Regions from separate parts of the Brucella intermedia LMG 3301 genome, predicted to be linked through region 1. Evidence: riboswitches for the same ligand, from Rfam matches in the RefSeq annotation. Region 1 holds a riboswitch; the other holds the start of a gene.

Region 1 (15,482 bases):
CCCACCCGCGGCCCAGTCATGGTCGGGACGCGCCACCAGAATAAGCTGGTCGCTTGCAACCTTGGTGATCGACAGCGACGGAGCCTGCACCGCGCCTTCCACAAGGCCGATATCGGCAACGCCTTCCTCCGTCGCCTGGGTCACACTTTCCGTATTTCCGAGTGTCAGCCGCACATCGATCAGCGGAAACTCGCTGTGAAACCGTGCCAGAAAAGACGGCAGCCAATAGCTGGCAATGGTCTGGCTGGCATGGATGGCAAGAATGCCGCGCTTGCCGCCGCCAAGTTCGGAAAGCATCCGCTCGGCGGAACGGGCGCGGGCGAGCGTCGCGCGCGCCTCGTCCAGAAACAGGCGTCCGTCGCCGGTCAGTTCGATCCGCCGGCCGATGCGGTTGAAAAGCGTTGCGCCGTAGCGATCCTCCATGGTCCGGATGGCCGAACTGACCGCCGATGGGGTCAGATGCAGGGCTTCCGAGGCCCGCGTCAGGTGTTCGCGTTCGGCAACTTCAATGAAAATTCGCAGCTGTTCCAGTGTCATAGCAATGATCATTCGATTTTTCTGAATGAAATATGACATATAATGAAATGGATTGAACAGGTAAAATCGGGCATCTGATCGGAAAATATTTCTTTTCAGTGCAGTATTCACAAAATGACCTACTCAAAGATCCAGAACATCCTCCCGGGACTTGGCCTGAGCGTCGCCGTTGCAATCGCGGCGATCGGAATTGAGAGGGTCGAGGAACATTATGCGGGTCGCGCCTGGCTCGAAGCGCTGGTGATCGCCATTCTCCTCGGCACGCTCGTGCGGACGTTCCTGCGTCCGGGTCCGCAGTTCAACAAGGGTATCGGCTTCTCGGCCAAGCTGCTTCTGGAGATCGCCGTGGTGCTGCTCGGCGCGTCCATCAGCGCGAGCGCTGTCGTGGCTGCGGGTTCGGGGCTCATTTTCGGCATTGCCGGCGTTGTGGTGCTGGCCATTACGCTCAGCTACGGGATCGGGCGTCTGCTGAAACTTCCGCACCGCATGGCCGTGCTGGTCGCCTGCGGCAATTCCATTTGCGGTAATTCCGCCATCGCCGCAACCGCACCGGTCATCGGTGCGGAAAGCGAGGACGTGGCGGCTTCCATCGCCTTCACTGCAATTCTGGGCGTGGCCGTCGTGCTGCTTCTGCCGCTGCTGGTGCCGCTTCTGGGGCTGTCGCACACGCAATATGGCGTGCTGGCTGGCCTGACCGTCTATGCCGTGCCGCAGGTTCTGGCCGCCACCGCCCCGGTCGCCACGATCAGCGTGCAGCTTGGCACGCTGGTGAAGCTCGTGCGCGTGCTGATGCTGGGACCGGTCATCCTGGCTCTGGCGCTACTTGCCGGAAACAAGGACGCGAATGCCAAGCCTGGCTTCTTCCAGCTTGTTCCTTGGTTCATCCTCGGCTTCCTCGGCATGATGGCGCTGCATTCGCTGCATCTGATACCGGAATCGATCCTGCCCGGTATCCAGTCTGCTTCGACGATCCTCACCATCGTTTCCATGGCGGCCCTTGGCCTCGGCGTGGATATCCGTTCGGTGGCTTCCGCCGGTGGCCGCGTCACGCTGACGGCAGTGCTTTCGCTGGTGGCTCTCGGCGCCATCAGCCTTGGCCTGATCCATATGCTCAGTGTTGCCTAGCTCGATCGGACAATAAAAAGGCTTTAGTGAAATGTGTGAAAGGCCGGGATGGTGATATCCCGGCCGTTCTTCTGCGAGCATTGCGCTTCGATTTGCATTGGCAGCGTTCTCTATGACGTGGTGCTGCAAGATCGTTTACCCGCCAATGTGCGTGTCCCCATTCAATAAAAAAAAGCCCGCCATAAGGCGGGCTTTTCCATGTTCGGTCGAAGAGGGAAAGATTAGTTCTTTTCCTGCTTCTTCAGAGCGGCACCGAGGATGTCGCCGAGCGAAGCGCCGGAGTCGGACGAACCGTACTGAGCGACAGCTTCCTTTTCTTCGGCGATTTCGAGCGCCTTGATCGAGACCTGCAGCTTGCGGGTCTTCTTGTCGAAGGCGATGACGCGGGCGTCAACCTTCTGACCGACCGTGAAGCGTTCCGGACGCTGTTCGTCGCGGTCACGCGACAGATCCGAACGCTTGATGAAGCTTTCCAGATCGTGGTCGACGAGACGGACTTCGAGGCCACCGTCGGTAACGGCGGTCACTTCGCAGGTCACAACGGCGTTCTTGCGCAGTTCGCCCGAAGCTGCTGCTTCGCCGACCTTGTCGCCGGAAAGCTGCTTGATGCCGAGCGAGATGCGTTCCTTCTCGACGTCAACGTCGAGAACGACAGCCTTGACGACTTCACCCTTGTTGTACTCTTCGATGACCTGTTCGCCCGGACGGTTCCAGTCGAGGTCGGAGAGGTGAACCATGCCGTCAACGTCGCCGTCGAGGCCGATGAACAGGCCGAATTCGGTCTTGTTCTTGACTTCGCCTTCAACAACGGTGCCGACAGGGTACTTCTGGGCAAAGGTCGTCCACGGATTGTCGAGGGTCTGCTTGAGGCCGAGCGAGATACGGCGCTTGACCGGATCAACTTCGAGCACAACGACTTCGACTTCCTGCGTGGTGGAAAGAATCTTGCCCGGATGGACATTCTTCTTGGTCCACGACATTTCGGAAACGTGGATGAGGCCTTCGATGCCCGGCTCGATTTCGACGAACGCACCGTAGTCGGTGATGTTCGTGACGGTGCCGGTGATCTTCTTGCCGATCGGGTACTTCGCGCCGATGCCATCCCAAGGATCGTTCTCGAGCTGCTTCATGCCGAGCGAGATACGATGGGTTTCCTGGTTGATGCGGATGATCTGCACCTTGACCGTCTGGCCGATGGTGAGGATTTCCGACGGATGGTTGACGCGGCGCCATGCCATGTCGGTCACGTGCAGCAGACCGTCGATGCCGCCGAGGTCGACGAACGCACCGTAATCGGTGATGTTCTTGACGACGCCTTCAACGACCTGACCTTCTTCAAGGTTCTGGACGATTTCCGAACGCTGTTCCGCACGGCTTTCTTCAAGAACGGTACGGCGCGAGACAACGATGTTGCCGCGACGCTTGTCCATCTTGAGGATTTCGAACGGTTGCGGGACGTGCATGAGCGGGGTGACGTCGCGGATCGGACGGATGTCGACCTGCGAACGCGGCAGGAAGGCAACAGCGCCGTCGAGGTCGACGGTGAAACCACCCTTGACCTGATTGAAGATCACGCCATCGACGCGCTCGCCATTGGCGAACTTCTGCTCGAGCTTGACCCAGCTTTCTTCACGGCGTGCTTTTTCGCGCGACAGGACTGCTTCGCCCAGAGCGTTTTCGATGCGCTCGACGTAGACTTCCACTTCGTCGCCCGGCTTCAGCGAGCCGTCTTTGCCCTTTGCGCCGAATTCCTTCAGCGGCACGCGGCCTTCGACCTTCAGACCGGCGTCGATGATCGCCATGTCCTTTTCAATGGCCACGATGCGGCCCTTGACGACATAACCTTCAGCAAGGTCGTTCGTGGCAAAGGATTCCGCCAGCAGCGACTCGAAGTCTGCGAGGGATGGATTGAATTCTGACATGAATACTCCTGGTGCATCCGGAAAATTCATCGGATGCAGCGCCGGGGGTTAGTGTTGCGTTATGCCCGACCTCGGCCCCGTCTTTGCAGACAACCGGCGCGTGGAACGCGAAGTCAGGCTTTTCAGTATGAGTGCAGCCTATATAGGTCCGAACTCAGGATAATCCAGCGTTTCGAGGCACAATGATATCCGAAAGGCCTTAAAACCTGCCGGATTTCATCCCCGATGCTGCGCCAAAGCGTGATCGATCAGCTTTTTTGCGGCCAGAAATGCCGCTTCTATACTCATTTCGCTCGTATCAAGCAAGTGCGCGTCTTCCGCGGGCTTCAAGGGAGAATCGATCCGGTTCGTGTCACGCTCGTCGCGCTTCCTGAGATCGGCAAGGATTTCCGCAAGATCGGCCTTCTCGCCGCGCGCCACGATCTCCTCATGGCGGCGCTCCGCACGCACTTCGGGCGACGCCGTGACGAAGAGCTTTATCGCCGCATCGGGACAGACGACGGTGCCGATGTCGCGCCCGTCAAGCACGCTCGAGGGCAGGGCATTGGCAAAATTGCGCTGCGCTTCGACGAGCGCCCGCCTGACCTTCGGCATGACCGCGACCTTGGAGGCCGCCTCCCCGATGGTGTGGGCGGAAAGGACGGCCTTGTCCATCTCGCGCAGGTCGAGATTGCGTGCTGCCTCAGCCGCCACCGCCTCGTCATCGAGCGGCAGGCCCTTGTCGAGAAGCGCCTTGGCGACGGCGCGATAGGTCAGCCCCGTATCCAGATGCGGCATGCCGTAGTGAATGGCGATGCGCCGGGCAAGGGTTCCCTTGCCCGAAGCGGCCGGTCCGTCGATGGCGACGATAAACGGCGTCATTGCGCGTTGCTCAACTCGATCTTCGCGCCCAGTCCCGGCATCATGTCCATGAATTCGGGGAAGGACGTGGCGATCATGTTGCTGTCGTCAACCGTCACCGGCTTTTCCGCCGCAAGGCCCATCACGAGGAAGCTCATTGCGATACGATGATCGAGATGGGTTGCAACCGTGCCGCCGCCCAGTCCCTTGCCGTCGGGACGACCGCGAACCGTCAGCGACATCTCGCCTTCGGTGCAATCGACGCCATTGGCTTCAAGGCCGCGGGCAACCGCTGCCAGACGATCCGATTCCTTGACGCGCAGTTCGTCGAGCCCGTCCATCACGGTTTCGCCTTCCGCGAAGGAGGCGGCAATCGCCAGGACCGGATATTCGTCGATCATCGACGGCGCACGTTCCGGCGGAACGACGACGCCCTTGAGCTTCGAAGCCCTGACGCGCAGATCGGCGACGTCTTCGCCGCCTGCAAGACGGGCATTGAGCACTTCGATATCGGCGCCCATTTCCTGCAAGGTGAGGATGAGGCCGGTACGGGTCGGGTTCATCAGCACGTTGCGGATGGTGACGTCGGAACCTTCCACCAGAAGGGCGGCAACGAGCGGGAAGGCGGTCGACGACGGATCGCCCGGCACGTCGATGGTCTGGCCGACAAGCTTGCCCTGGCCGGTGATGCGGATATGACGCACGCCATCCTTGTCGGTCTCGACCGTGAGGTCGGCGCCAAAGCCCTGCAGCATCTTTTCGGTGTGGTCGCGGGTCATGACCGGCTCGATGACCGTGGTGACGCCCGGCGTATTGAGACCGGCGAGCAGCACCGCGGATTTTACCTGCGCGGAGGCCATCGGCACGCGATAGGTGATCGGATTGGCCGTCTTCGGGCCGATCAGCGTCAGCGGCATGCGGTCGCCATCGGCTGCTTCCACCTGAACGCCCATTTCGCGCAACGGGTTCAGCACGCGGCCCATCGGGCGCTTCGACAGCGAGGCGTCGCCGATAAAGGAGGTCTTCATGTCATAGGTGCCGACAAGGCCCATGGTGAGGCGCGCGCCGGTTCCGGCATTGCCGAAATCGAGCGCTGCTTCGGGCTGCAACAGGCAGCCATTGCCGACGCCGTTGATGATCCAGACATCGCCCTCTTTACGGATTTTCGCGCCCATGGCCTGCATGGCGCGGCCTGTATTGATGACGTCCTCGCCTTCCAGAAGGCCGGTGATGCGGGTTTCGCCCGATGCGAGACCGCCAAACATGAAGGAGCGATGCGAGATGGACTTGTCGCCCGGAATGCGGATTTCGCCCGTGAGTGCCTCCGAGCGGCGGGCGGTTGCTGGTTTCGGGGATGCAGAATGGGACATGGATTTTTCACAGTCACATTTTTGGCGCGATCACGCGCCGGGATTGAGAGATAAGCGGGGCTTCCCTAGCATAGTAATATTGTGTGGTCATCCGCGAATACGCGGCGCAGGCGACACGGAGGCGGAAGAGTCTGCATATGCGCGTGCGTTTGGCTTTGACAAACGCGCCAAATTGCGTTTATGCACCGGACAACACTGTAAACGCGCTTGAGACTTGCCCCTTGCCATATGGTTCAGTGAGCAGCATGGTGATGGGCTGTATGCTTCGAGGCAGGCATCCCGGCGCGATAATATGAATTTGTGTCCCCGTGCAAATTAACGAGGCTAGACGTGGCAAAAGCTGAACTTGGTACCAAGCGTATCGACCCGGAAACGGGCAAGAAATTTTACGATCTCAATCGTGATCCGATCGTTTCGCCTTACACCGGCATTTCCTATCCGCGGTCCTATTTCGACTCCACGCTTGAAAGCCGTGTCGTTGAAGAGGAAACCGAAGAGGAAGAACTGGATACGGCACTGGAAAAGCCGGATTTCGTCTCGCTCGAGGATGCCGACGACGAAACCAAGGGCGGCGGCGACGATCTGCCGGATATCGACGACGACGATGTCGATCTGGGCGACGACGATGACGACACCTTCCTCGAAGAAGAGGAAGACGAGGACGACGACATGTCGGGCATTCTCGGTGGCGGCGTCGGCGGCGACGACGAAGAAGGCTGATCCATTCAGCCGGTCCGGACATGATGCTTTTGCGAGGCGGCCTTCGGGTCGCCTCGTTTCGTTTTGGGCGCCTCTTGCATGGAAGACCGCCGCGATCTGTGAATTATTTTTGGCAGATGTGAAAAGAGTTGCGATTTAGCTCTTGATCTTCTCGCGAACGCCATTTAATAAGCCGCCACACCGGGCAGCAAGTCCTGCCTGGCCCACCTCGAATGAGGTCTGATGGGGCCATAGCTCAGCTGGGAGAGCGCCTGCATGGCATGCAGGAGGTCAGCGGTTCGATCCCGCTTGGCTCCACCAAATTTTCCTTCCCGACAAGCCAGTCACAGACCAGTTCGATCATCGCGACAGCTGTCATCGAACCAGCAATGTTTCGCGCCGGAAAACCGCGCGACATTCGACCGGCTTTCCCGGACGGCCATGCTCGACAACTCCCAAAAAATTGGTAAGTAGAGTTTCGTAAAAGTAATTTTCATGGCTTTTGTGAATGAGCAGGCTTCCTGATTTCGATGGATTGCGGTTTCTATTGTGTATAGGGATCGCCGTCTTTCATTTTTCCTTCCGAATTCCGGTGAAGAATGAAACATTGAATGAATTTATATTAGCCTTTTCTTATTTTACAGATGTCTTCTTTATCGTTTCCGGGCTCTTTCTGGCGCGGCGGCGGAATTATCTTTGGAGCTGGCCCCGTTATGTGGCTTTCGTCGGCAAGCGGCTGGCGCGGATTTATCCGCTGCACGTGGTTGCCTTTTCCTGTTTCGCGCTGCTATCCGCCCTCGCGGCGGCGGGAATCCTGCATCCTCTGGGCGAGCACAGTACAAGCTGGCGCGACGGGCTGGCCCAGTTGCTGCTGGTTCACAATTGGGGATTGGGCCACACCTCCTCCTACAATTATGTCAGCTGGTCGCTGAGCGCGCTTCTGGCCATGTATCTGGCTTTCCCGCTGTTCGACATGGTGTGCCGCCGTTTCGGGAGCTGGGTCCTCGTGGGCGTCATTGTTGCGACTGTGGCAGGCGAATATCTTGCGCAAAAGCTCGGCGTCCTGTCGCTTACCCGCATTCAGCTGTCCAATGTGGGCGTCTTCCGGGCCTTGCCTTCCTTTCTCTTCGGGATGTGGCTTGCCCGCAGGGAACATCCGGCCATGCCGGGGGCGGTCGTCAAAAGCCTGCTTGCCGCCTGCCTCGCCGTCTTTCTGTTCTGCCACCCGGAAAACGGCCCGGGCGAACCCCACACGCTGGAAGGTCCCTTGCGGCTGGCATTCATTTATACGGGCGTCTATGTGCTCTATCTCGCATCCAGTCAGGGCATTTATACGCCGCTGCAATGGCGCGGGCTGGCAAGCCTCTCCCGTTACAGCTTTGGCATCTTCATCCTGCATCCGCTGGTCGGGATGATGTTTTTCCGAATGGCGCCGGAGCGATGGAACGAGACGACGGCGGGCGCGGTTCTGGTCATCTGTGGGGCTGCTGTCGCCAGCGTGTTGACGGCGGCTGCTGCCTATCACCTGTTCGAGAATCCGCTCCACCGCTGGCTGGTGAAAAGGCTCGATGTTTGGGTCGGCGGATATGGGCGCGGCTCTGCCGAAGCCACGCAAGGCTGCCTGCCTGTCGTCCGATAGGCAGGCGTGCCACCCGATCGGTCAGGCCGTGCGCGTCGTGCCGCTGTCCTGCCGCATCAGATAGAGCGATGCGCCGACGATCAGCGCGGCCCCCGGCCAGAAGTTGATGCCGGGCGCGGCGGCAAAAACGATCCAGCCAAAAATCACATTGATCGGCAGTCTCAGATCGTCGAACGGCTGCAGATAAACCGCATCCGCGATCGAATAGGCTGCAATCTGGAAATATTGCGCCAGGGCAGTGAAAGCCCCGATGACGATTAATATCGACCAGATCTCGACGCTCGGCGCGGCGATTGCCGTCATGCTGAGGCCGGATGCCAGCCAGAGCGCTGCATTGATGGGGGTGAGCAGCACCAGCATATAGGCCGAAATGCTGGCGGGCCTTTCAAAACGGGTCAGATATTTGGTCATCACCGAATAGCCCGCCCACAGTGCGGCGGCGAGGACCGGCAGCAGCGAATAGACCGTATAGGAATCCGACCAGGGCGCGATGATGACCAGGGCGCCGACAAACCCGGCGAATGTGGTGAGCAGCCGCGCCGGCGTGACCTTTTCCCGCAGAAACAGCCGCGCGCAAAGGATGACGAAGAACGGCGAGGTCATGGACAGGGCGACCACCTGCCAGATCGGCACATGGGTCAGCGCGTAGATCCAGACCTGCACGCCGGCTGCGGCCAGCGCGACGCGCATGACATGCAGACCGAAGCGGCTGGTGCGCAGGGCTCCCGCGCCATCGCGAATGAGCATGGGCAGTGTCAGCACCAGCGCGATCACATATTGCCAGAAGGCGATGATGACGGATGGAATGCCGGTACGCGTTCCCGCCCATTGGGTGGCGACGTTGACTGCGGCATAGGCCGAACAGGCCGCGACCATCAGCGCTGCGCCGCGCACGGTCGGTTTCAAAGTTGGGGCAGAGGCAAGTTGGCTCAACGGTTTCTTCCTTCGGAGCATTTTGCAGCCAGATGAAAACATCTGGCGACGCAAAGATGCGGCAAAACGATAGGGCGCGTTCCGCTTTCGCCGGAACTTGCCCTGGCAAGCCTGTCACCTCAGGGTACGGGAAGAAAAACAACACAATGAAGACGGCAAGCCGTCCGGCACGCGCATGCTTCCAACCTCGTTCTCTTTCATCCGGACTATGACCGTCGGCTTCGGAATTGCACCGAATCTGCTGACCCTGACACATTTGCCGTGACAGGCGCTCGCGGGCTTCGGGTCTTGACCCGTTACCGCCGGTGGGGAGTTTCACCCCGCCCTGAGAACTGGATATCTTTCTTGCGCCGAAGGCAGGAACTGCACTCCGGTGCTGGCTTTAAATAGGCCACGCTTTTTTGCATGGCAAGACAGTCGCTGCTCATGCGGCAATGATGCGTTGCTGATGCCTCTTCTTGCGCCCTTGACCGCCAGCCCATGGGAAAAGCATGGACGGATCGGAAACTCTCTTCTAGAAATCCGTGACGGAGTTGATCGGGAGAGGATCTGCTCCGCATGGTTCTGGGAGGAATGATGAGCACCAACGCAGTCCCCACGCAGCTTTCGCATGACCGCCCCCTGTGGCAGCCGGATGCGGGGCGCATCGCCGCCAGCAATCTGGAGCAGTTCCGCATTCGCGCCGAACAGCGCACGGGCCTGAGCCTGCCGGATTATGCCGCGCTGCATCGCTGGTCTGTCGAGGATCGCGCCGGTTTCTGGCAGCTTGTGTGGGATTTCTGCGAGGTCGTCGGCGAGCGCGGCAATACGGCCCTTGTCGATAATGGCCATATGCGCGACGCAAAATTTTTCCCCGATGCAAAGCTCAACTTTGCGGAAAATCTCCTGCGTAAGACAGGAAGCGAAGAGGCGATCGTTTTTCGCGGCGAGGACAAGGTCGAGCGCCGTCTGACCTGGGACGATCTTCACGCGCTGGTGTCGAGATTGCAGCAGTTCATGCTGGCGGAAGGCGTTGAACCCGGCGATCGTGTAGCGGGCATGATGCCCAACATGCCGGAGGCGGTTGCTCTCATGCTGGCCGCTTCGTCCATCGGCGCGGTCTGGTCTTCCTGTTCGCCAGATTTCGGCGTGCAGGGTGTGCTCGATCGTTTCGGCCAGATCGAGCCGAAGCTTTTCTTCGCCTGCGACGGCTACTGGTATAACGGAAAGCGCATCGACGTGGCCGGCAAGGTTGCCGAAGTGACGACAAAACTGCCGGGGCTGAAGCGGGCTGTCATCGTCACCTATCTGGGCGAAGCGGAAGCCGTGGCCGACAAGGCGGAAAAGGGCATTGCGCTCGATGCGGCGCTGGAGCCATTTCACGCGAAAGAGGTCGGGTTCACGCGGCTGCCCTTCGATCATCCGCTTTATATCCTCTTTTCTTCCGGCACGACGGGCATTCCCAAATGCATCGTGCATCGGGCGGGCGGCGTGCTGTTGCAGCATCTGAAGGAACACCGCCTCCACGCGGATTTGCGCGAGGATGACCGCTTCTTCTACTTCACCACCTGCGGCTGGATGATGTGGAACTGGCTGGCTTCGGGCATCGCCTCCGGCGCAACGCTGCTGCTCTATGACGGTTCGCCCTTCTATCCCGACGGCAATGTTCTGTTCGACTATGCCGCCGCCGAGCGCATGACCTATTTCGGCACGTCGGCGAAATTCATCGATGCCGTGCTGAAAGCCGGGCTGAAGCCCGGTGAGACGCATGATCTGTCGGCGCTGCGCACCATTTCGTCCACCGGTTCGCCGCTGTCGCCAGAAGGCTTTGCCTTCGTCTATGAGGCGATCAAGAGCGACGTGCATCTTGCCTCCATTTCCGGCGGCACGGATATCGTGTCCTGCTTCGTGCTCGGCGTCCCGACGGAACCGGTGTGGCTCGGCGAAATCCAGGGGCCGGGCCTTGGCATGGCGGTCGATGTCTGGAACGACGATGGCAAGCCGGTGCGGGGCGAGAAGGGCGAACTGGTTTGCACCAGGGCTTTCCCCTGCATGCCGCTGGAATTCTGGAACGATCCGGAGGGCGCGAAATATCAGGCCGCCTATTTCGAGCGTTTCGACAATATCTGGTGCCACGGCGATTTTGCCGAATGGACCGGGCATGACGGCATCGTCATCCATGGCCGTTCGGATGCGACGCTCAATCCCGGCGGCGTGCGCATCGGTACGGCGGAAATCTACAATCAGGTCGAGCAGATGCCGGAAGTCGCGGAGGCGCTCTGCATCGGGCAGGACTGGGACAAGGATGTGCGGGTGGTGCTGTTCGTGCGGCTTGCCGAGGGTGTCGCGCTGGACGACGATCTCAAGGCCCGCATCAAGGCGAAAATCCGTACCGGCGCCACGCCGCGCCATGTCCCGGCGAAAATCGTCGCCGTCCGCGATATTCCGCGCACCAAGTCGGGAAAGATCGTGGAACTGGCCGTGCGCGACATCGTGCATGGACGCGAGGTGAAGAACCGCGAGGCGCTGGCCAATCCGGAAGCCCTCGAGCTCTATCGCGACATTGCCGAGCTTCATGAGGACTGATTTGACCATCCTGCAACTGTTTGGAATGGCCGGGTAGCGAGCGCAACAAAATTTCGTTATCCGGCAATAAATAGCCACAGAACGCCACGCAAGGCCATTGCCTATTTGACCGCCACGGGACACTCTGCCTTCAACATAAGCCATCCTGCAGAGGATGGCCGCCGGGCAGAACTTGTGGAGGACGAGTATGTTTGCATCGGGCCAAAATTGGGGGGGCATGAATTTCGGTCTTGGCGAGGAGATCGAAGCCCTTCGCGATACGGTGCGCCGTTTTGCGGAAAGCCGCATTGCGCCGCTGGCCGCTGAAACCGACCGCAACAATCAATTTCCCATGCATCTGTGGCGTGAACTGGGTGAGCTTGGCGTGCTTGGCATCACCGCGCCTGAAGACTATGGCGGCGCCGGCATGGGCTATGTTGCCCATTGCATCGCGATGGAAGAAATCAGCCGCGCTTCCGCCTCCATCGGCCTCAGCTACGGTGCGCATTCCAATCTCTGCGTCAACCAGATCACCCGCAACGGCTCGCCCGGACAGCGTGAGAAATATCTGCCGAAACTCATTTCCGGCGAGCATGTCGGCGCGCTGGCCATGTCCGAGCCGGGGGCCGGTTCCGACGTCGTTTCGATGAAGCTTCACGCCGAAAAGCGCGGCGAGCGCTATATTCTCAACGGCAACAAGATGTGGATCACCAACGGCCCCGATGCCGATGTGCTGGTGGTCTATGCCAAGACCGATCCGTCGGCAGGCCCGCGCGGGATCAGCGCCTTCATCGTCGAAAAAACCTTCAAGGGCTTTTCGACCGCGCAAAAGCTCGACAAGCTCGGCATGCGCGGCTCCAACACCTGCGAACTGGTGTTCGAGGATTGCGAAGTGCCTGCCGAAAACCTGCTCGGGACCGAAGGCAAGGGCGTCAATGTGCTGATGTCGGGCCTTGATTATGAGCGCGTGGTGCTGGCGGGCGGACCGCTCGGCATCATGGCGGCGTGTCTTGATGTCGTGGTGCCCTATGTGCATGAGCGCAAGCAGTTCGACCAGCCAATCGGCGAATTCCAGCTCATGCAGGGCAAGCTTGCCGACATGTATGTGACCTTCAACGCCTCGCGCGCCTATACCTATGCGGTGGCGGCTGCCTGCGACCGGGGCGAGACCTCGCGCAAGGATGCGGCGGGCTGCATCCTCTATACGGCTGAAAACGCCACGCAGATGGCCTTGCAGGCGATCCAGGCGCTGGGCGGCAATGGCTATATCAACGATTATCCGACCGGACGCCTGCTGCGCGATGCCAAGCTTTATGAAATCGGCGCAGGCACATCGGAAATCCGGCGCATGCTGATCGGGCGGGAACTGTTTCAGGAGACCCGTTGATGGCGGTTCTCAAATCTGAAATTTCCACCCGAAGCGCCAGCTTCGAGGCCAACCGCAAGGCGATGCTGGCGGCAATCGACGTGGTGGCGGAAGCCTCGCGCATTGCGATCGATGGCGGCGGCGAGAAAGCCCGCGAACGTCATGTTTCGCGCGGAAAACTGCTGCCGCGTGAGCGCGTGGCGCAATTGCTCGATCCGGGCTCTCCCTTTCTCGAAGTGGGGCTGACGGCGGCGCATGGCATGTATGAGGGGGCGGCTCCTTCGGCTGGCATCATCACCGGCATCGGGCGTGTCTCCGGCCGCGACTGCATGATCGTCTGCAACGATGCGACGGTGAAGGGCGGCACCTATTATCCGGTGACGGTGAAGAAGCACCTGCGTGCGCAGGAAATCGCGGGCGAAAACCGTCTGCCCTGCATTTATCTGGTCGATTCCGGCGGGGCCAACCTGCCCAATCAGGACGAAGTTTTCCCTGATCGCGACCATTTCGGGCGCATCTTCTATAATCAGGCGCATATGTCGGCGGCGGGCATTCCGCAGGTCGCCGTGGTCATGGGGTCATGCACGGCAGGCGGTGCCTACGTGCCCGCCATGAGCGACGAAACGGTGATCGTGCGCGGTCAGGGCACGATCTTTCTGGCGGGTCCGCCATTGGTCAAGGCTGCAACCGGCGAGGTGGTGAGCGCGGAAGATCTTGGCGGCGGCGATGTGCACACGCGGCTTTCCGGCGTCGCCGATCATCTGGCCAATGATGACGCCCATGCCTTGCAGATCGCGCGCGCCATTGCCGCCAATCTCAACAGCGAGAAGCGCGGCTTCATTTCGCGTGGCGATGGCGCTGCCCCGCTTTACGACCCGGAGGAGCTTCTGGGCGTCGTTTCCGCCGATACGCGCATTCCCTATGATGTGCGCGAGGTGATCGCACGGCTGGTCGACGGTTCGGATTTCGATGAGTTCAAGGCGCGTTACGGCACCACTTTGGTGTGCGGTTTTGCCAGCGTCTATGGCATGCCGGTCGGCATCATTGCCAATAATGGCGTGCTGTTTTCGGAAGCAGCGCTGAAGGGCGCGCATTTCATCGAGCTTTGCTGCCAGCGCAATATTCCGCTGGTGTTCTTGCAGAACATTACTGGCTTCATGGTCGGGCGCAAATACGAAGCCGAAGGCATCGCGAAGAACGGCGCCAAGCTGGTGACGGCGGTGGCAACCGCCAATGTGCCGAAGATCACCATGCTGATCGGCGCATCCTATGGCGCGGGCAATTACGGCATGGCGGGGCGGGCCTATTCGCCGCGCTTCCTGTGGACATGGCCGAACAGCCGTATCGCGGTGATGGGCGGCGAACAGGCGGCAGGCGTGCTTGCAACCGTCAGGCGCGAGGGGATCGAACGCACGGGCGGCACATGGTCGGCGGAGGAGGAAGCGGAATTCAGGCGCCCGACGCTGGAAATGTTCGAGCGCCAGAGCCATCCGCTCTATGCCTCGGCGCGGCTTTGGGATGACGGCATCGTCGATCCGCGCAAGAGCCGCGAAGTGCTGGGCCTGTCGCTTTCCGCCACGCTGAACGCGCCGGTCGAGCCGACGCGCTTCGGCCTGTTTAGAATGTGAGGCAATCAGATGTTTAGCAAAATACTGATTGCCAATCGCGGAGAAATTGCCTGCCGGGTCATCCGCACGGCGCGCAAACTGGGCATTGCAACGGTTGCGATCTATTCCGATGCGGATGCCGGTGCACTGCATGTCGAGATGGCCGACGAGGCGGTGCGGGTCGGCCCTGCCATTTCCGCGCAGAGCTATCTGAATGTCGAGGCGATCATCAAGGCCGCAAGGCAAACCGGCGCTGAGGCCATCCATCCGGGCTATGGTTTCCTGTCCGAAAATGCCGGCTTCGTGGATGCGGTCGAGGCGGCGGGCCTCACTTTCATCGGCCCTTCGGCCAGGGCCATTCGCGCCATGGGGCTGAAGGATGCCGCCAAGGCGCTGATGGAAAAGGCAGGTGTGCCTGTCGTTCCGGGCTATCACGGCGACAATCAGGATGGCGCCTTCCTCAAAAGCGAGGCCGACCGCATCACCTATCCGGTGCTCATCAAGGCGCGCGCAGGCGGCGGCGGCAAGGGCATGCGCCGTGTCGATCAGCCAGACGATTTCGCGGCAGCACTCGACAGTGCGCGGCGCGAGGCGGAAGCCTCTTTTGGCGACGGCGCCGTGCTGGTCGAAAAATACTTGGCGAAGCCGCGCCATATCGAGGTGCAGGTCTTTGGCGACAGCCACGGCAATGCCGTGCATCTGTTCGAGCGCGATTGCTCGCTGCAACGCCGCCATCAAAAGGTGATCGAGGAAGCGCCTGCCCCCGGCATGATGCCGGAAATGCGCGCCGCCATGGGCGAGGCGGCGGTGAAGGCCGCGCTCGCCATCGGTTATTGCGGCGCGGGCACGGTGGAGTTCATCGCCGATGTGTCGGAAGGGCTGCGACCGGACCGCTTCTTC
Region 2 (15,482 bases), on a different contig from region 1:
GCACAAGGCAGATGCCTGGCCTTCGACCCTTTCCGGTGGACAGCAGCAACGCATCGCTATTGCGCGTGCACTGGCACCCTCGCCGCGTGTGCTGTTATGCGACGAACCTACCTCGGCGCTCGACCCCGAGTTGGCATCAGAGGTCGTTGATGTTCTGAGCAAGCTCGCCCGGGAAGGCACAACCATGGTGATCGCGACACATGATCTGCGGCTTGCATCGAAGATTGCAAAAAATGTCGTCTTCCTCGAGTCGGGCAATATTGTTGAAACCGGCTCCGCACACGAAGTTTTCACCCGGCCTACGCGTGAGCGCACGAAACAATTCGTCGCGACAATCAACGCAGCCCATACTTACGATATTTAACCTGTAGCCAGGTCGGTTCCGTAAGGGCTTTCGCCACCAGCGAAAGCCCTCGGCACGCCGTTGGTTCAAATTTCATACGTGTATTCGAAATTTTCCGGCGGCTCCCGACAGCCTGCCCCTTGGTAAAACAGAAAACCACTGTTACATTATGCACAACGTAGAAATTGAAGCGCCTTGCTTGCGTCCTCACAGGTTCGCGCGGCGCCATAAGGACAAGAACCTTGAAGAACCCCGACGAGCGCACCGCAGAAACGGTGCATCAAGGGGCGTCCGGCGGACAATCGGGCAATTCGCAAGCCTGGAATCCGTCCGATAACGGCAAGCGCAGACCGCGCAAAAAAGCCGTTGCAGATATCGGTAATGCCCGTAGTGCATCCGATTCAGGACGCTCAAAAGCACAGGACGAAACCGAAGGCACGAGTTCGCAGGCCCAGCGTAAACGTGCGCGTCGGCGTCGGCGCGGCAAGTCCGTGCCAGCCCTTGAAACCTCGTCACAAAAGCCAGCCGCTACAGATCCGGGCAACAACCAACAGCGGTCTTCCGGGAAAATCTCGAATCGCCGCCGGCGTGCACGTAAAAAGAAGCAATCGCGGCAACTTGGTGCTCAGACGCCGCCGGCAGCTGAAGTATCGGTCAAGACTTCGCATAATGCTGTGCGTGCAGAGAACCCGCACGTCCCTGTCCAAAACAAGCGTAAGGGCACCAATGGCCAGACGCCCAGAGCCAGCAACGGCGTGCAGCACGACAAGGGTGATGCCCCCCTTTACGCAGCTTTGGATCTCGGCACCAACAATTGCCGGTTGCTGGTAGCATCCCCGACAAGACCTGGTCAGTTCCGGGTCGTGGATGCGTTTTCGCGGATTGTGCGGCTTGGGGAAGGCTTGAGCGCCACCGGTCGGCTCAGTGACAATGCAATGGATCGCGCAGTGGAAGCGCTGAAGATTTGCCGCGACAAACTGGCAGGGAAAAAAATCAGACGGTCGAGGCTGATCGCGACCGAAGCCTGCCGTTCGGCATCGAATGGCGAGCAGTTTCTGGAACGAGTCCGTGCGGAAACCGGTCTTGAACTGGAGATCGTGGACCGGCAAACAGAGGCCCGCCTGGCAGTTTCTGGGTGCGGCACTCTGGTAACTCGTGAAACGGATGCCGTGGTGTTGTTCGATATTGGCGGCGGTTCTTCAGAAATCGCCCTGATCGATGTTTCCCGTCGACGGTCCCCACGCCTTGCCGAGCACATCATGGCCTGGACGTCTCTTCCCGTCGGCGTCGTGACGCTGGCAGAACGTTTCGGCGGACGGAATGTCACGCAGGAAAGCTTCGATTCCATGGTTTCCCATGTAACCGATCTGCTTGCGCAATTTGCCGAGCGGCAGTGCCTTGGGAACCTTACCGCCAGCCCGCGCTTCCATCTGCTTGGCACATCCGGAACTGTGACCACTCTGGCCGGAATACATCTCGGACTTGAACGCTACGACCGTCGGCGAGTCGACGGAATGTGGATGGGCGCCGAAGACGTAACGCAAATGACCAACCGCCTGCTGTCGTGGGATTTTGATGCACGCGTAGCCAACCCGTGTATTGGCGCGGATCGCGCCGATCTGGTATTGGCAGGCTGTGCTATCCTTGACGCAATACGCAAAGTGTGGCCGAGCGAGAAGCTACTCGTTGCCGACCGTGGTCTGCGTGAAGGCATTTTGACCGAACTGATGTCGCGCGATGGCGCATGGCGGCACAATCGCGCAACAGGCGCTAGAAACAGGCACTGATGATGAGCAAGACAGGCGGCAATAAAAGCGGAGTGAAAACTGGCGGTCGCGGGGGCGCGGGCTCCAGCAATCTGCAGGTGCGCGTGAAGAAAAAGGCAGGCACGATCAAGGAATCGTCGCGCCGTTGGCTTCAACGCCACCTGAACGATCCTTACGTGCATAAGTCCAAGCAAGACGGCTATCGTTCACGTGCGGCCTACAAGCTCATTGAAATCAACGACCGTTATAATCTGCTCAAAAAAGGCCAAAAGATCATCGATCTCGGGGCCGCGCCGGGCGGGTGGTCCCAAATTGCGGCCAAGGTTGTCGGTTCAACCGACGAAGACCCGCACGTCGTTGGCATAGACTATCTCCACGTCGATCCCCTTCCCGGCGTCGTTCTGCTGGAAATGGATTTTCTGGACGACGAAGCACCGCGGAAGCTGATGGAAGCTCTGGGAGACAAACCCGATCTGGTCATTTCGGACATGGCTGCCCCGACCACCGGCCACCGCCGTACCGATCATCTGCGCACCGTACATCTTTGCGAAGTCGCTGCCGATTTTGCCATTTCGGTTCTAAAGCCGGGTGGACATTTTCTTACAAAGACTTTCCAGGGCGGCACCGAAAACGAACTCCTGGCACTGCTCAAGCAGAAATTCCGCTCTGTGCATCATGTAAAGCCACCGGCATCCCGCGCCGAGTCCGTGGAGCTTTATCTGCTCGCTCGCGATTTCAAGGGCTAAGGCTTATTTTCCAGTGGAGGTACTCGCAGCTTCTATTGTTGCGTGCTCCTCGCTACGGTGTTTCTTGACGGTCGGCGCGGCTAGTTCCTTGCCAGCATCCGGCGCAAGCCGGGCAAACCAGAGAAAAGCCAAGGCCGAAACAGCGGCAACCACGAAGAAGCCGATGTGGAAATCTACGAGTTCGAGGTGGGCTCTGCGAAGAGATGTGCTGATCTCCAGAATACCACCTGCCAATGCGACCCCGATAGCGATGGAAACCTGCTGGGCAACGGCCGTGATGGGCGTAGCCTGACTGGTCTTTTCGTCGGGTATTTCCGCAAAGGCCAGCGCGTTGACCCCGGTGAAGAACAATGAGCGCGCAAAGCCTCCCACCAACAGAAAACCAATGATGATCCAGTAAGGCGTCGTTGGCGTAAACAGCCCATTGACCGCAATGAAGCAGGCCGAGATCAAAGAACCTGCCATCAGGGCGCGCCGGAAACCGACAAGGACAAAGATGCGCTTTGCACCGAATTTCATGCTGATCGCGCCAATTGCCGACACAAATGTCATCATGCCCGATTGAAAGGGTGTGAGACCGAAACCCAGCTGAAACATCAACGGCAACAGAAACGGAATGGCACCAATCCCAAACCGGAAAATGCTGCCACCAATAACCGCTGCGCGGAACACCTGATTATCAAAAAGCTTCAGGTTCAACAAAGGGTCGTCGACCCTTTTCGCATGCTGTAGATACAGAACCGTGCAGACGACACCGATTGCAAGGGTGGTAAAACCAACCGCAGGCGGCAAAGCTGGCAGACTGACTACCGACAGTCCGAACACCACCCCGGACATGGCGATGCCCGAAAGAAAAAAACCTGTCCAATCAAGTCGCTTTACGATGCGCTCGTCGTTATCTGGAAGGAACCGGCTGGCAAACCAGATCCCCACGAAACCGATCGGCACGTTGATGAGGAAAATCCAATGCCAGGTCAGGAATGTCGTGATGAAGCCGCCCACCGGCGGGCCGACAAGCGGCCCGACCATCGCAGGGATTGTCAGCCAGGCCATGGCTGAAACGAGTTCACTGCGTGGGGTCGAACGAATAAGGACGAGACGCCCAACGGGGGTCATCATCGCGCCGCCCATGCCCTGCAAAAACCGTGAAATGACGAAAGCGGTGAGTGAATTCGATGCGGCGCAAGCAACGGACCCAACCACGAACACCGCTATCGCCGCCCGAAACACATTCTTGGCTCCAAAACGATCAGCCATCCAGCCGCTGACGGGAATAAAAACCGCGAGCGCAACAAGGTAAGCCGTCAGCGCCAGCTTGAGCGCAATGGGGCTTGTGCCGATATCGGCTGCGATAGCGGGAAGCGAAGTCGAGATGACATTCGAATCCATCTGCTCCATGAACAGGGCTATGGCCAACACGAGAGGAATGATGCGATTCACGATGATATTCCGAATAAACGGGCACGAAAGGATCGGCAATTCTATGTAGCGCCCAACTAATTATTGCTAGCCGAACGGCGTCACAATGCAGTGAATGCGCGATAAAATCAGTCATTTCTCGCGGTTTAGGCTCAAGACGATCGCCGTAGACCGGCACCGGAATGCCTCACGCGAGATTTCAGCCGTTCACATTTGTGTAAAACAGGGTTGCGCTTCCCGTAACAGCTTGTTACATTTCGTTACAGTTTCACGAAGCTTCGAACCGGGTGGGGGGCCGCTCCGGTTCAAGGAGGTAGGAAATGAACGATATTACAAGAACCGCTATCATCTATGGAATGATGATCATTTCGCTCAACACTGCCCTCGCAGTCGGTCTTCTCGGACTTGATTTCCTGCGTTAACGCGCCCCAAGCAAGTTTTTGCCCTCCAGGCACTCATGAAAAAGAGCGTTTCCATTCATTGGAAGCGCTCTTTTCATTTCCAGCGGTTGAAATGCGCAACCCCGAGACTGCCCTGTCCGAGCCACGGGTCAGAGAATGCGGGCCTGACTGTTCGGATCGAAGAAAACCGACTTGTCGAGATTGAAAGCCAGCCGGGCCGGCTGCCCTGCGGTGATGCGGGCATCGGCGCGTAGACGTGCCACGACATGCTTGCCGCCCAGACGCGTGACCGCGAACGTGTCGGAGCCCGCCGGCTCGACAACGTCGATAAGGCAGTCGCCTTCCACGATTGCGTCGGCATTGCGGTCTGCTCCATCGGGATCGGTCAATGCCTCGGGGCGGATGCCGAACACGATATCCTTGCCTTCATAGGCACCGAGACCCTGCGGTGCTGTCTTCAACGGAAGCTTGAGCGGTTCGCCCTCACCGCGCTTGAGATTAATCGCATAACCCGAACCATTTTTTTCGACCTGTGCTGTCAGCAAATTCATTGCTGGGGAGCCCATGAAATCGGCAACGAACATGTTGGACGGGTTATTATAAATCTCGGCCGGCGTGCCGAACTGCTGCAAGATTCCATCCTTCAGGACTGCAATCTGGGTAGCCAGCGTCATCGCCTCGATCTGATCGTGCGTCACATATACGATCGTGGTCTTCATCCGGCTATGCAGCCGTTTGATTTCCGTGCGCATATCAACGCGCAGTTTTGCGTCGAGATTCGATAGCGGTTCATCAAAAAGGAAGACCTGAGGATTGCGCACCAGAGCACGCCCCATGGCCACGCGCTGACGTTGGCCACCGGAAAGCTGGCTCGGCTTGCGATCCAGCAAATGACCGATCTGGAGTATGTCGGCGACTTCCTGAATAGCCTTGTCACGCTCGGCCTTTGGAACCTTGCGAATTTCCATGCCGAAAGCGATGTTCCCGGCAACCGTCATATTCGGGTAAAGCGCATAGGACTGGAAGACCATTGCAATATCGCGCTGCGACGGATGCAGCCCTGCAATAGACTTGCCGTTGATTGAGATGTCCCCGGAAGTGATGGGCTCAAGCCCAGCAATCGTGTTGAGCAGCGTGGACTTGCCGCAGCCGGACGGCCCGACGAGAACCAGAAAACCGCCTTCGTCGATCTCGATATTGATATCCTTCAAAACCGAAACATTGCCGTAGGACTTGTAGAGGTCGGATATTTTCAGAAAAGACATTTGCAACTTATCCCTTAACGGCGCCGGACATCAGGCCTCGTACAAAATAGCGGCCGGAAACAATGTAGACGATCAGCGTCGGCAGAGCAGCGAGGATGGCTGCTGCAAAATGGACGTTGTACTCCTTGACGCCGGTGGAGGAGGAAACCAGATTGTTGAGTGCTACCGTCATCGGGGTAGAATTCGCACCCGAGAAGGAAGCACCAAACAGGAAGTCATTCCAGATATTGGTGAACTGCCAGATCACGGAAACGACAATGATCGGTCCTGAGGATGGCAGCAAAATCCGCCAGAATATCTGGAAAAAGCTTGCCCCGTCGATCTGGGCTGCGCGAACCAGTTCCGTTGGAAAAGCCTCGTAGTAGTTGCGGAAATAAAGCGTCGTGAACCCGATACCGTACACCACGTGCACGAGGATCAGCCCCCAGATCGTGCCGGCAATTCCCAGGAAACCAAGAACGCGCGCCATAGGAATGAGCACGATCTGAAATGGGATAAAGCACGACAACAACAGCAGGCCGAAGAAGATATCTGAGCCGCGAAATTGCCATTTGGTCAGTACGTAGCCGTTCAACGCGCCAACAATGGTCGAAATAGCAACCGCCGGCACGACCATAAGGATCGAGTTGATGAAGAACGGCTTCAACCCGGTAGGCTGCACCCCGATCTGGGCAGTGGACCAGGCCGATAGCCATGGCTCGATGGTCCACTGTTGCGGCAGGTTCAACATTCCCCCTTGACGGATTTCCTCGAGGGGTTTGAACGAGTTAACCAGCATCACATAGAGCGGCAGCAGATAGTAGAAAGCGAAGACCAGCAACGCGGTATAGATCAGCGCCCGTGTCAGCTTTCCACTGCTGATGGCATTGTCTTGCGATTGGGCGCTCATGACCGCGACCCTCCGCGAATTTCCGAATAAAGGTAAGGGATGATGATCGAGAAGATCATGACCAGCATGATAATAGCGGACGACGCGCCGATACCCATCTGGTTCCGCGTGAAGGTGTAGGAATACATGAAAGTTGCTGGCAGTTCCGTGGCCTGTCCCGGTCCACCGCCGGTCAACGCGATAACAAGGTCATATGCCTTGATCGCAAGATGAGCGAGAACCACGAAAGCGGATAGAAACACCGGGCGCATCAACGGAATGATGATGCGGCGATAGATTGTTCCGGTTGACGCACCGTCGATCTGGGCTGCCTTGATGATTTCGTTATCTACCCCACGCAAGCCCGCGAGAAACATCGCCATCACAAATCCGGAGGACTGCCACACCGCAGCAATCACCAGACAGTAGATTGCCATGGTATTGCTCTTGATCCAGTTGAAGGAGAAACTCTCCCAACCCCATAAATGCATTGTGTTTTCCAGTCCAATGCCTGGGTCGAGGAACCACTTCCATGCCGTTCCGGTAACGATGAAGGACAGGGCCATCGGGTAGAGGTAGATCGGCCTAAGGATGCCTTCGCCGCGTATCTTCTGGTCAAGAAGGATCGCCAGAAATAATCCGATCACCGAACAGATAATGATGTAGAGCGAGGCAAAAATCGCAAGATTGGTGATCGCACGCCACCAATGGGGCAAAGCCCATAATTTGGTATAATTCGCAAGTCCGACGAAACCAAAGGACGGCAGCATTCGGCTATTGGTGAGGGAAAGGATGCCGGTATAGATTATGAAACCGTAGACGAACACGAGCACTATCAAAAAGCTCGGTCCCAGAACCAGCTTTGGCACCAGTTCCTGTAATCGGCTGTTACGCTGCATATTTGCGCCACCCTGTTTACGTCGCCCGCTTAGCCCACATCAGCAGGCTGTCCGTCCGGACGTCTGTTTGATCAGCATTCCAACGCGTCAGCATTATGCGCAACAGAATGCACCCGATAAGCTCAGTCTGCCGCCGTCTCCGATGGAAACATGCAGACGTCCATCATGCAATTATTGTTTTGATTTCCGGCTCTTGCTGCCACCGCTTCCAACATCTGGAGCACGGAGATAATGGCGTCCGGGAACACTCCCGGACGCTCTCGCTGTTATTTCGCAGCTTCAACTGCCGATACGAGTTCCTTGACAGCGTCTTCAGATGAGAGCTGGCCGTTGAACTGACGTGTGACGACGTCATAGATGGCGTTCTTGACCGCAGCCGGGTTGGCGTAGCCGTGTGCCATGGAACCCAGCATCGTACCCTTTTCGCTCGCTTCCCTCTCGTCAGCGATGGCCTTCTTGCCGCAAGCATCGAAGTCGGTATCAGGTACATCGGTACGGGCTGGGGCAGAGCCCTTCACCACGTTAAAGGCCGATTGGAATGTCGGGCTTTCGATCGCGGACGCCATTTCCAGCTGCGCCGGGACCTTGTCATCCGAAATCTTGAACATTGCAAACATATCGGAATTGAAGGTGATCGCGCCCTGCGTGCCTGGATAGCGGATGCAGACGAAGTCTTCACCCGGCTTCTTGCCAGCCTTGACAAACTCGCCCTTTGCCCAGTCACCCATGAACTGAAGACCGGCCTTGCCTTCAATAACCATAGCGGAAGCAAGGTTCCAGTCGCGGCCAGAGAAGTTGTCGTCAACATAGGAACGAAGCTTCGTCATACGGTCGAAAGCCTGCTTCATCGTATCGCTGCCGAGCGTGTCGGGATCAAGATCGACGAAAGCTTTCTTGTAGAAGTCCGTACCGAAGGAAAGTACGACGGCATCGAAAATTGTCGCGTCCTGCCACGGCTGACCACCGTGAGCGACAGGCGTGATCCCCTGTTCCTTGAACTTGTCAAGCAGCGCGATCAGTTCGTCCCAGTTTGCAGGCTCCTTGCCGCCAGCCTTGTCGAGCGCGGCCTTGTTGATCCACATCCAGTTGGTGGAGTGGACGTTGACAGGCGCCGCAATCCAATGGCCGTCATACTTTGCGAATTCCTGCAGAGGAGCCGGAATAACTTTTTCCCATCCTTCCTTGGTGGCGATCTCGTCAAGATTGCCAAGAGCACCCTGCTCTGCCCAGTCGCGAATATCGAATCCGAGCATCTGCACAGCCGTCGGCGCGTTGCCTGCCGTGACACGTGCGCGCAACACCGTCATAGCTTCCGTGCCGCCGCCGCCAGCCACCGGCATATCGGTCCAGCTGATGCCCTTCTTTTCAAGATCCTTCTTGAGAACGTCGAGCGCGGCGGCTTCACCGCCGGCGGTCCACCAGTGCAGAACTTCAACATTCTGCTTATCTTGGGCGTTGGAAATCGGCGACATTCCAGCGAGCAAAGCGCAGGCGGCCGTACCCATCGCAGCGAGCTTCAAAAGTTTATGCATATCTACCTCCCGTAGAAACCAACAAAACTAACTAACGGATATCCGGGCAGGCTCTCGCTTCTGCGCGGCGATCCATCGCGTCATTCCCATCCGGGCCTCCTCGGCACGGATCCGAAACCGGCTGCTTCGCATATCCGGTTCCTCGCTTTTCCACTGCCGCAACAAAATGCGAAAGCTGCCGCTTTCGCCTGCGCCCAGCCACCCTCACGACGTACTAACCGAGATCCTCCATCTTACTCTTACGCCGCTTCACCCGAATTGACAACGTTGTCTTTATGGGACGCGAAGGTATCCCCAAGACAAGCTGTGACGCACAGGATAGGCCCAAACCCCATCGGCGTGTCAATATGCTCGAAAGATAAAACGGGAGAAATTCAATCGAATAAACCATGGGTAGCACTCCCTGCCTAGAAACTCCCTAGAAATTCAAGGATTAATTGCTTGAGACGCTGCAATTTTCCAAGGCGGATTCGACCATGAAATAACAGCGCGGAAATTTCTCACGCCATACTGGACAAGACCGCGAGGAGATCATAATTTCAGGCCGCTCGCACAATGGTGTGCGGGCTTGTTCTCGGGGCGGGGTGAAACTCCCCACCGGCGGTATGAAGCGATAGTTTCGAGCCCGCGAGCGCCTGAACACATGCCGATTCGGTTATGGTTCAGGGTCAGCAGATCCGGTGAGATGCCGGAGCCGACGGTTAAAGTCCGGATGGAAGAGAGCGATTGAACGTCAGGATCGTGTCATTCCGGCACTGTCCATGCGTTCTGTTGTGCGCCCTGATTCTAGTTTCGTGAGGACCTATGAACCAGAGCTATCCGAACAAGACTTCATTCAAAATTGCATTTATTCAAGCCCGTTGGCACTCCGATGTTGTCGATGAGGCCCGCAAAAGCTTTATTGCCGAACTCTCGGCAAAAGCTGGTGCCAATGTGGAAGTCGAAATTTTCGACGTTCCCGGCGCCTATGAAATCCCCCTTCATGCCAAAACCCTGGCCAAGACTGGAAAATACGCCGCTATCGTCGGTGCGGCTTTCGTGGTGGACGGCGGCATTTACCGGCATGATTTCGTGGCAACTGCCGTCATTAACGGCATGATGCAAGTTGGGCTGGAGACTGAAGTTCCAGTGCTCAGCGTGGTCCTGACGCCGCATCATTTCCATGAAAGCAAGGAGCACCACGATTTCTTCCATGCCCACTTCAAGATCAAGGGCGTGGAAGCAGCGAATGCTGCTTTGCAACTTGTGAGTGAGCGTAGCCGTATTGCTGCGTTAGCGTAACGTGCGCTGACCGGCCTTTAAGAAAAGGCCGGTCCTTCTCCAATGATGCGCTCACGATGCGCATAAAGGTCGAAGTCGTCACCACGCACCAGTGCAACAAGCGTCAGGTTCGCTTCATCAGCCGTCCGAATGGCCAAAGCGGTTGGCGCAGAGATCGCAGCCAGAACAGGCGCGCCGAACATAACGGCTTTCTGCACCATTTCCACAGAAACGCGACTGGTAATTACAACGATACCGTCTTCTGGCGAGCACCCGATAAGCAAAACAGCCCCCACAAGTTTGTCCAATGCGTTGTGGCGCCCGACATCCTCGCGAACGGCGATAAGCCCATTGCCAGGAACATAAAAACCCGCCGCATGAACGGCATGGGTCTGAGAGTTCAATCGCTGCTCGTCTGCCAGAGATCCGACAGCTTGCGAAATATCGTGGGGAGAAAATGTTCGACCGCTTTGCTCCAAGGCCTGTAGGGACCGCAACGCATGGTCAATCGAGTCTATCCCGCAAAGACCACAGCCAACGGGGCCAGCCATGAACCTGCGTCGCGCGGCAAGCCTCTGTTCAGGCCGTTCAGACAATCTAATCTGTATGTCGATGCCCTTCTCAAATGCCACGACCTCGACGGTTTCAATCTCGGAAATATCGTCCACAATATTTTCGGTAAGGGTGAAACCGATCCCGAAGTCCTCAAGATTATCGGGGGTAGCCATCATCACGGCCTGGGTAGAACCGTTATAGCTCACCGCCACGGGCACTTCCTCCGGCACCACTCGCTCACCCTCATGGAAGCCCGACGCACGGTGGGCGATACGTGGAGTACTCCGGCTAACTTTGTGGATCGTCATCTCAACCGCTCTCCCGTCACCGCGCCCATTTTTCCCGGCAGTTTCATGTGGCATGAAAACAACTTTAATGTAAGTTGCCACCGGACAAGCCGTCGCAAGTTGGGCGGCAAGCGAGGAAAACATGGATATTCGCCAGATAGACGACAATTATTCGGTTTCAGGGCAAATCGAACCCGACGATGTGCGCGACATCGCTGCAGAGGGATTTCGCACGATCATCTGCAACCGGCCCGATGGCGAGGGAGGCCCCCAGCAGCCCGAATTCAGCGAAATTGCACGCGTCGCAGAAAAAGCAGGACTTGCAACCTATTATATTCCGGTCGTCGGCGGTCAGTTGACGCAAGAAGATGTGGATGCGATGGCAGCAGCACTGGACGAAGCCGAAGGGCCCATCCTTAGCTACTGCCGATCAGGTGCACGCTCTACGAATGTTTACGGGATAGTGCAGAGCCAAAAGCGCGGATAAAGAACGAGCGCAGGCTATGTGGGCGGTGGAGCCGCAAAGGCATTTCGAGGGTCTTTGCAAACATGGCGATCACCGTCCCGAAAGCCGGGCGCGACCCGAATGGACGGCGCGCGATGTGTGGGCGCAGTACTGGCGATAATAGCTCATGCCGGTACGTGTGACAGTCGCGACAACGCCGCCGAGAACCAAAAGCCAACCAATTGCCTGCGGCCAGTTGAAGCTTTCAATTCCGCCGCTCAGCGCGACAATGAAGATACCGGCCCAGAGCAACGCTGCCGTCCGGCGCCAGAATACAGGGTTAAGCTCGTCGAACACGGCCTTCCACAGCGAGTGAACAAGGCAGGCGAAGAAAAGGGCAGCGGCCAGACCGATATTGAGCAACTCGACCGGAAGCCATTGTTGCGAGGTGAGCATCGTTTCCATCATCCACTTGACTAAATTCGTATCCAAGAAATCCGCCAGAACGTTTCTTGCGATCCGAGTACTATTACTGTTCGTCCTATTCAGCTTTCGCTTTGTGGCCGCAACGTGTTACAAGCATGGAAAGCTCCCCCGGATAAATTCACTTATTATTGCGTTCACGCGAAATATCGTGTTGAAAACATTGCCCTATTCTGGGTGCTATGCCAGATCAAGGACTACGCAACCCCTTCCATTGCTTAACGAATTTGCGGTTCCGAGCCGTCGGCGCTTCGCTGCAATGTTCCGTTCACAATCGCATCAGATAACAGCTTTGTAACAATTCGGCACAGCAAGGCAGCCTTTAGAAATAGCGAAACCTCGCGGTTATTCACAAGGATCGGGCTTCTTAGCTGGCTTTTACTTGCCCCACAGCCGTTTTGTTGAGGCAGCGCGACGGGTCGATTGGAGCGGGCGCATTAGCCGGCCGGCCGAAAAGAAAGCCTTGAACCTGTTCACAGCCCTCTTCGATCACCATGCGGTGCTGGTCAAAGGTTTCGATCCCCTCGGCCACGACCGGCAGATCGAGACTGCGACCAAGCCCGACAATGGCTCGTACAATTGCTCTGGCGCTGACATCCGTTTCCATGCTGGTGATGAAGCTGCGGTCAATCTTGATCTTGTCGAATGGAAAACTTTGAAGATTGCTGAGCGATGAATAACCGGTCCCGAAATCGTCCATAACAATGCGAACTCCCGACTTCTTCATTCGACGCAGCAGTTCAAGAGTCGTCAGTCGATCCTTCATCAAAGCGGATTCGGTTACCTCCAGTTCCAGTCTCGTCGGATCAAGCCCGGTCTCTGCGATAACCGACCTGACGGTATCCGGCAGGCTGACGAGCCGGAACTGGACGGGAGACAGATTTACAGCGATGGACAGATGGCTCTCCCATTCGGCGGCCGTGCGGCAAGCCTCACGCAGAACCCATTCGCCCAGCGCCACGATTGTTCCCGTTTCCTCGGCAATAGGGATGAACACGTCCGGTGGTATCTGCCCGCGTTCCGGATGATTCCAGCGGACCAATGCCTCATAACCCGTACAACGCCCGTCAGACGTCGCAAACAAAGGTTGATAGGCGATACCGATCTGTCCCCGCACCATCGCGTGACGCAAATCCGCTTCTAGCTGGCGCCGCTCTCTTATCTCCTGATCCATTTCCGGGGAATAGAATGCAAATAATCCGCGCCCTTCCGTCTTCGCCCGATAGAGCGCGATATCTGCCGCATGCCGGATGGCTTCCGCATCCTTGCCATCATTTGGATATAGGGCAACGCCAATACTGACGCCGACAGCGGTCGGATCAAGCACGGTATTCAGCTCCAAGCGGAAGGCTTCCAGAATCTTCTCGCTCAGCTTCCGGGCACCTCTAGGCTGCGGGACGCCCACTTGCAGAATAATAAACTCGTCACCGCCGATGCGTGCGGCAGTATCTATGCCATTTACGCAGCGCTTCAGGATGCTGGAAACCGTCTTCAATACCCGGTCGCCTTCGGCGTGACCGAAAATGTCGTTCACAGCCTTGAACCGGTCCAGATCGAGTGCCAGCACGGCGAAAGGCTCGCGGCTGGGACGCGCAACGGCATTCGCCAACCTTTCCTCAAAAAACATGCGGTTGGGCAGATCGGTGAGCGCGTCATGACGCGCCATGTGCTCAATCTGGCGTTGAGCTGCGCGTTTTTCGGTAAGATCGCGTACGGCGAGCACCTCGCAAGGACGTCCCTGATATTCGATGGCATGGACCGCAAGCTCAAAAATGCGTTCATCATTGGGAAACCTTGGAGCCGCCTCGATAGCCTCGGCACGGCGAGCACAGACCGGAAGCCCGTCAGCCGCCAATAACAAAGTATCGGGTTCAATACCCATCAGCGACTTTTCGCTTCTCCGCATGAGCTCAGAGAACCGGGCATTCATCTCGACTATCCCGCCATCCCGTATAACGGCCAAACCGTCTAATGTGGCGTTTGCAAACCCCTTCAAGTCCGTCATGTAACGGTCTATAAACACGGCAGAAATTGTCGCCAGCGCCACGCTACACACCACTGCCGCGATGGCAACAACGAGCCAGAGGCGTCCGATCCCAAGCGGATCGGCCGCGGGAAGAGTGGGGTTTGGGACCAGTTCAGTCGAGGCAACCGCGGTGAAATGGAGTGTGCAAACAGCGAGTATGCCTCCTACGGTCGGAAGCAGAATACGTGACCAGCCGGAAGCATTCGTCACAAACCAGAAAGCGGCCAGCAAAATCAGGACCGAGATTGCGCCGCCCACGAAGATCGGTGGAAGATCATAGTGTATGTCAGCCGCTGCTTTGATCGCACTCATGCCTGTGAAATGCATTGCGGCTATCGATAGCGTCGCCGAAATGGCCGCCATCAGAGCATATTTCAGCGCAGCACCCTTAAGTAGATGTAGGCTCAACCAAAAACCGAGAACAGCCGTCGCCGCCGAAAGAACGGTGGCGGTAAAATCAAACTCGATTGCTACGGTGCCGCTGTAAGCGAGCATCGCCACAAAGTGGGTTGCCCACACGCCAACTCCACCGGCAAAAGCACTGATTGCGAGCCAGTTGTCACGGCGGCTCCTGGTGCATTCGCGCGCGCGGGCCAGCAACAGGAAAAATGCAAACATGCTTGCAAATGAAATGGATGCAGCCAGAACCACAAAAGGCTGATCGTGCTGTACAGTCACGCATTCCAGAACTTTGAACATGCAGCCCCCTGCCCCGCCTAAGGTGCAGTTCTTGTTAAATACAACCAGAAGCACTATCCCGACTGTGCTTGGTTCCCCGAATAAAAGTATCGATAACTATTTAAGCAATCCTGAATTATCGATTTTGTCACCTGTTGTTGCTGTTAATGGCAGGAGATTAAACACGCTTACCGAAGCGCCTACCGACACGCGCAAGCAATATCACCGGTAAAATTCCGACCGTCACGATGGCGAGGGCGGCAAGGGAGGCTTCTTCGTATGTTCCGCGTGCGGCCTCGCCATAAAGATGCGTTGCGAAAGTCTCGACGTTGAGGGGGCGCAGCAGAAGTGTTGCAGGCAGTTCTTTCACACAGTCTACGAATACGAGGAGACCCGCCGCCACGATGGCTGTTTTCGATAGTGGCAAATGAACTGCGCAAAACGTTTCGGTAACGCCACGCCCGAGCGTGCGCGAAGCATGATCCAGTGACACGGGTATGCGCTCCAGC

The links. A riboswitch is a leader RNA that binds a small molecule or an ion and turns the genes downstream of it on or off. The one in region 1 is predicted to bind FMN.
Positions count from the first base shown of each region.
Region 2: another riboswitch for FMN. It lies ahead of OINT_RS16765 (6,7-dimethyl-8-ribityllumazine synthase); the one in region 1 lies ahead of OINT_RS00170 (DMT family transporter).

Region 1 covers NZ_ACQA01000001.1:26,254-41,735, forward strand. Annotated here, with positions in the region: gene OINT_RS00130 (LysR family transcriptional regulator) at 1-537, opposite strand, end outside; gene OINT_RS00135 (YeiH family protein) at 652-1,662, shown strand; gene rpsA (30S ribosomal protein S1) at 1,884-3,584, opposite strand; gene cmk ((d)CMP kinase) at 3,801-4,445, opposite strand; gene aroA (3-phosphoshikimate 1-carboxyvinyltransferase) at 4,442-5,794, opposite strand; gene OINT_RS00155 (TIGR02300 family protein) at 6,125-6,514, shown strand; tRNA gene OINT_RS00160 (tRNA-Ala) at 6,739-6,814, shown strand; gene OINT_RS00165 (acyltransferase family protein) at 7,002-8,132, shown strand; gene OINT_RS00170 (DMT family transporter) at 8,154-9,065, opposite strand; FMN riboswitch at 9,251-9,402, opposite strand; gene OINT_RS00175 (acetoacetate--CoA ligase) at 9,642-11,630, shown strand; gene OINT_RS00180 (isovaleryl-CoA dehydrogenase) at 11,818-12,996, shown strand; gene OINT_RS00185 (carboxyl transferase domain-containing protein) at 12,996-14,603, shown strand; gene OINT_RS00190 (acetyl/propionyl/methylcrotonyl-CoA carboxylase subunit alpha) at 14,613-15,482, shown strand, end outside.
Region 2 covers NZ_ACQA01000002.1:925,415-940,896, forward strand. Annotated here, with positions in the region: gene OINT_RS16725 (amino acid ABC transporter ATP-binding protein) at 1-364, shown strand, start outside; gene OINT_RS16730 (Ppx/GppA phosphatase family protein) at 586-2,130, shown strand; gene OINT_RS16735 (RlmE family RNA methyltransferase) at 2,133-2,855, shown strand; gene OINT_RS16740 (DHA2 family efflux MFS transporter permease subunit) at 2,859-4,295, opposite strand; gene OINT_RS16745 (ABC transporter ATP-binding protein) at 4,825-5,940, opposite strand; gene OINT_RS16750 (carbohydrate ABC transporter permease) at 5,948-6,829, opposite strand; gene OINT_RS16755 (carbohydrate ABC transporter permease) at 6,826-7,707, opposite strand; gene OINT_RS16760 (ABC transporter substrate-binding protein) at 7,974-9,239, opposite strand; FMN riboswitch at 9,806-9,967, shown strand; gene OINT_RS16765 (6,7-dimethyl-8-ribityllumazine synthase) at 10,044-10,520, shown strand; gene fdhD (formate dehydrogenase accessory sulfurtransferase FdhD) at 10,538-11,362, opposite strand; gene OINT_RS16775 (protein tyrosine phosphatase family protein) at 11,484-11,828, shown strand; gene OINT_RS16780 (hypothetical protein) at 11,898-12,254, opposite strand; gene OINT_RS16785 (bifunctional diguanylate cyclase/phosphodiesterase) at 12,637-14,994, opposite strand; gene OINT_RS16790 (ABC transporter permease) at 15,152-15,482, opposite strand, start outside.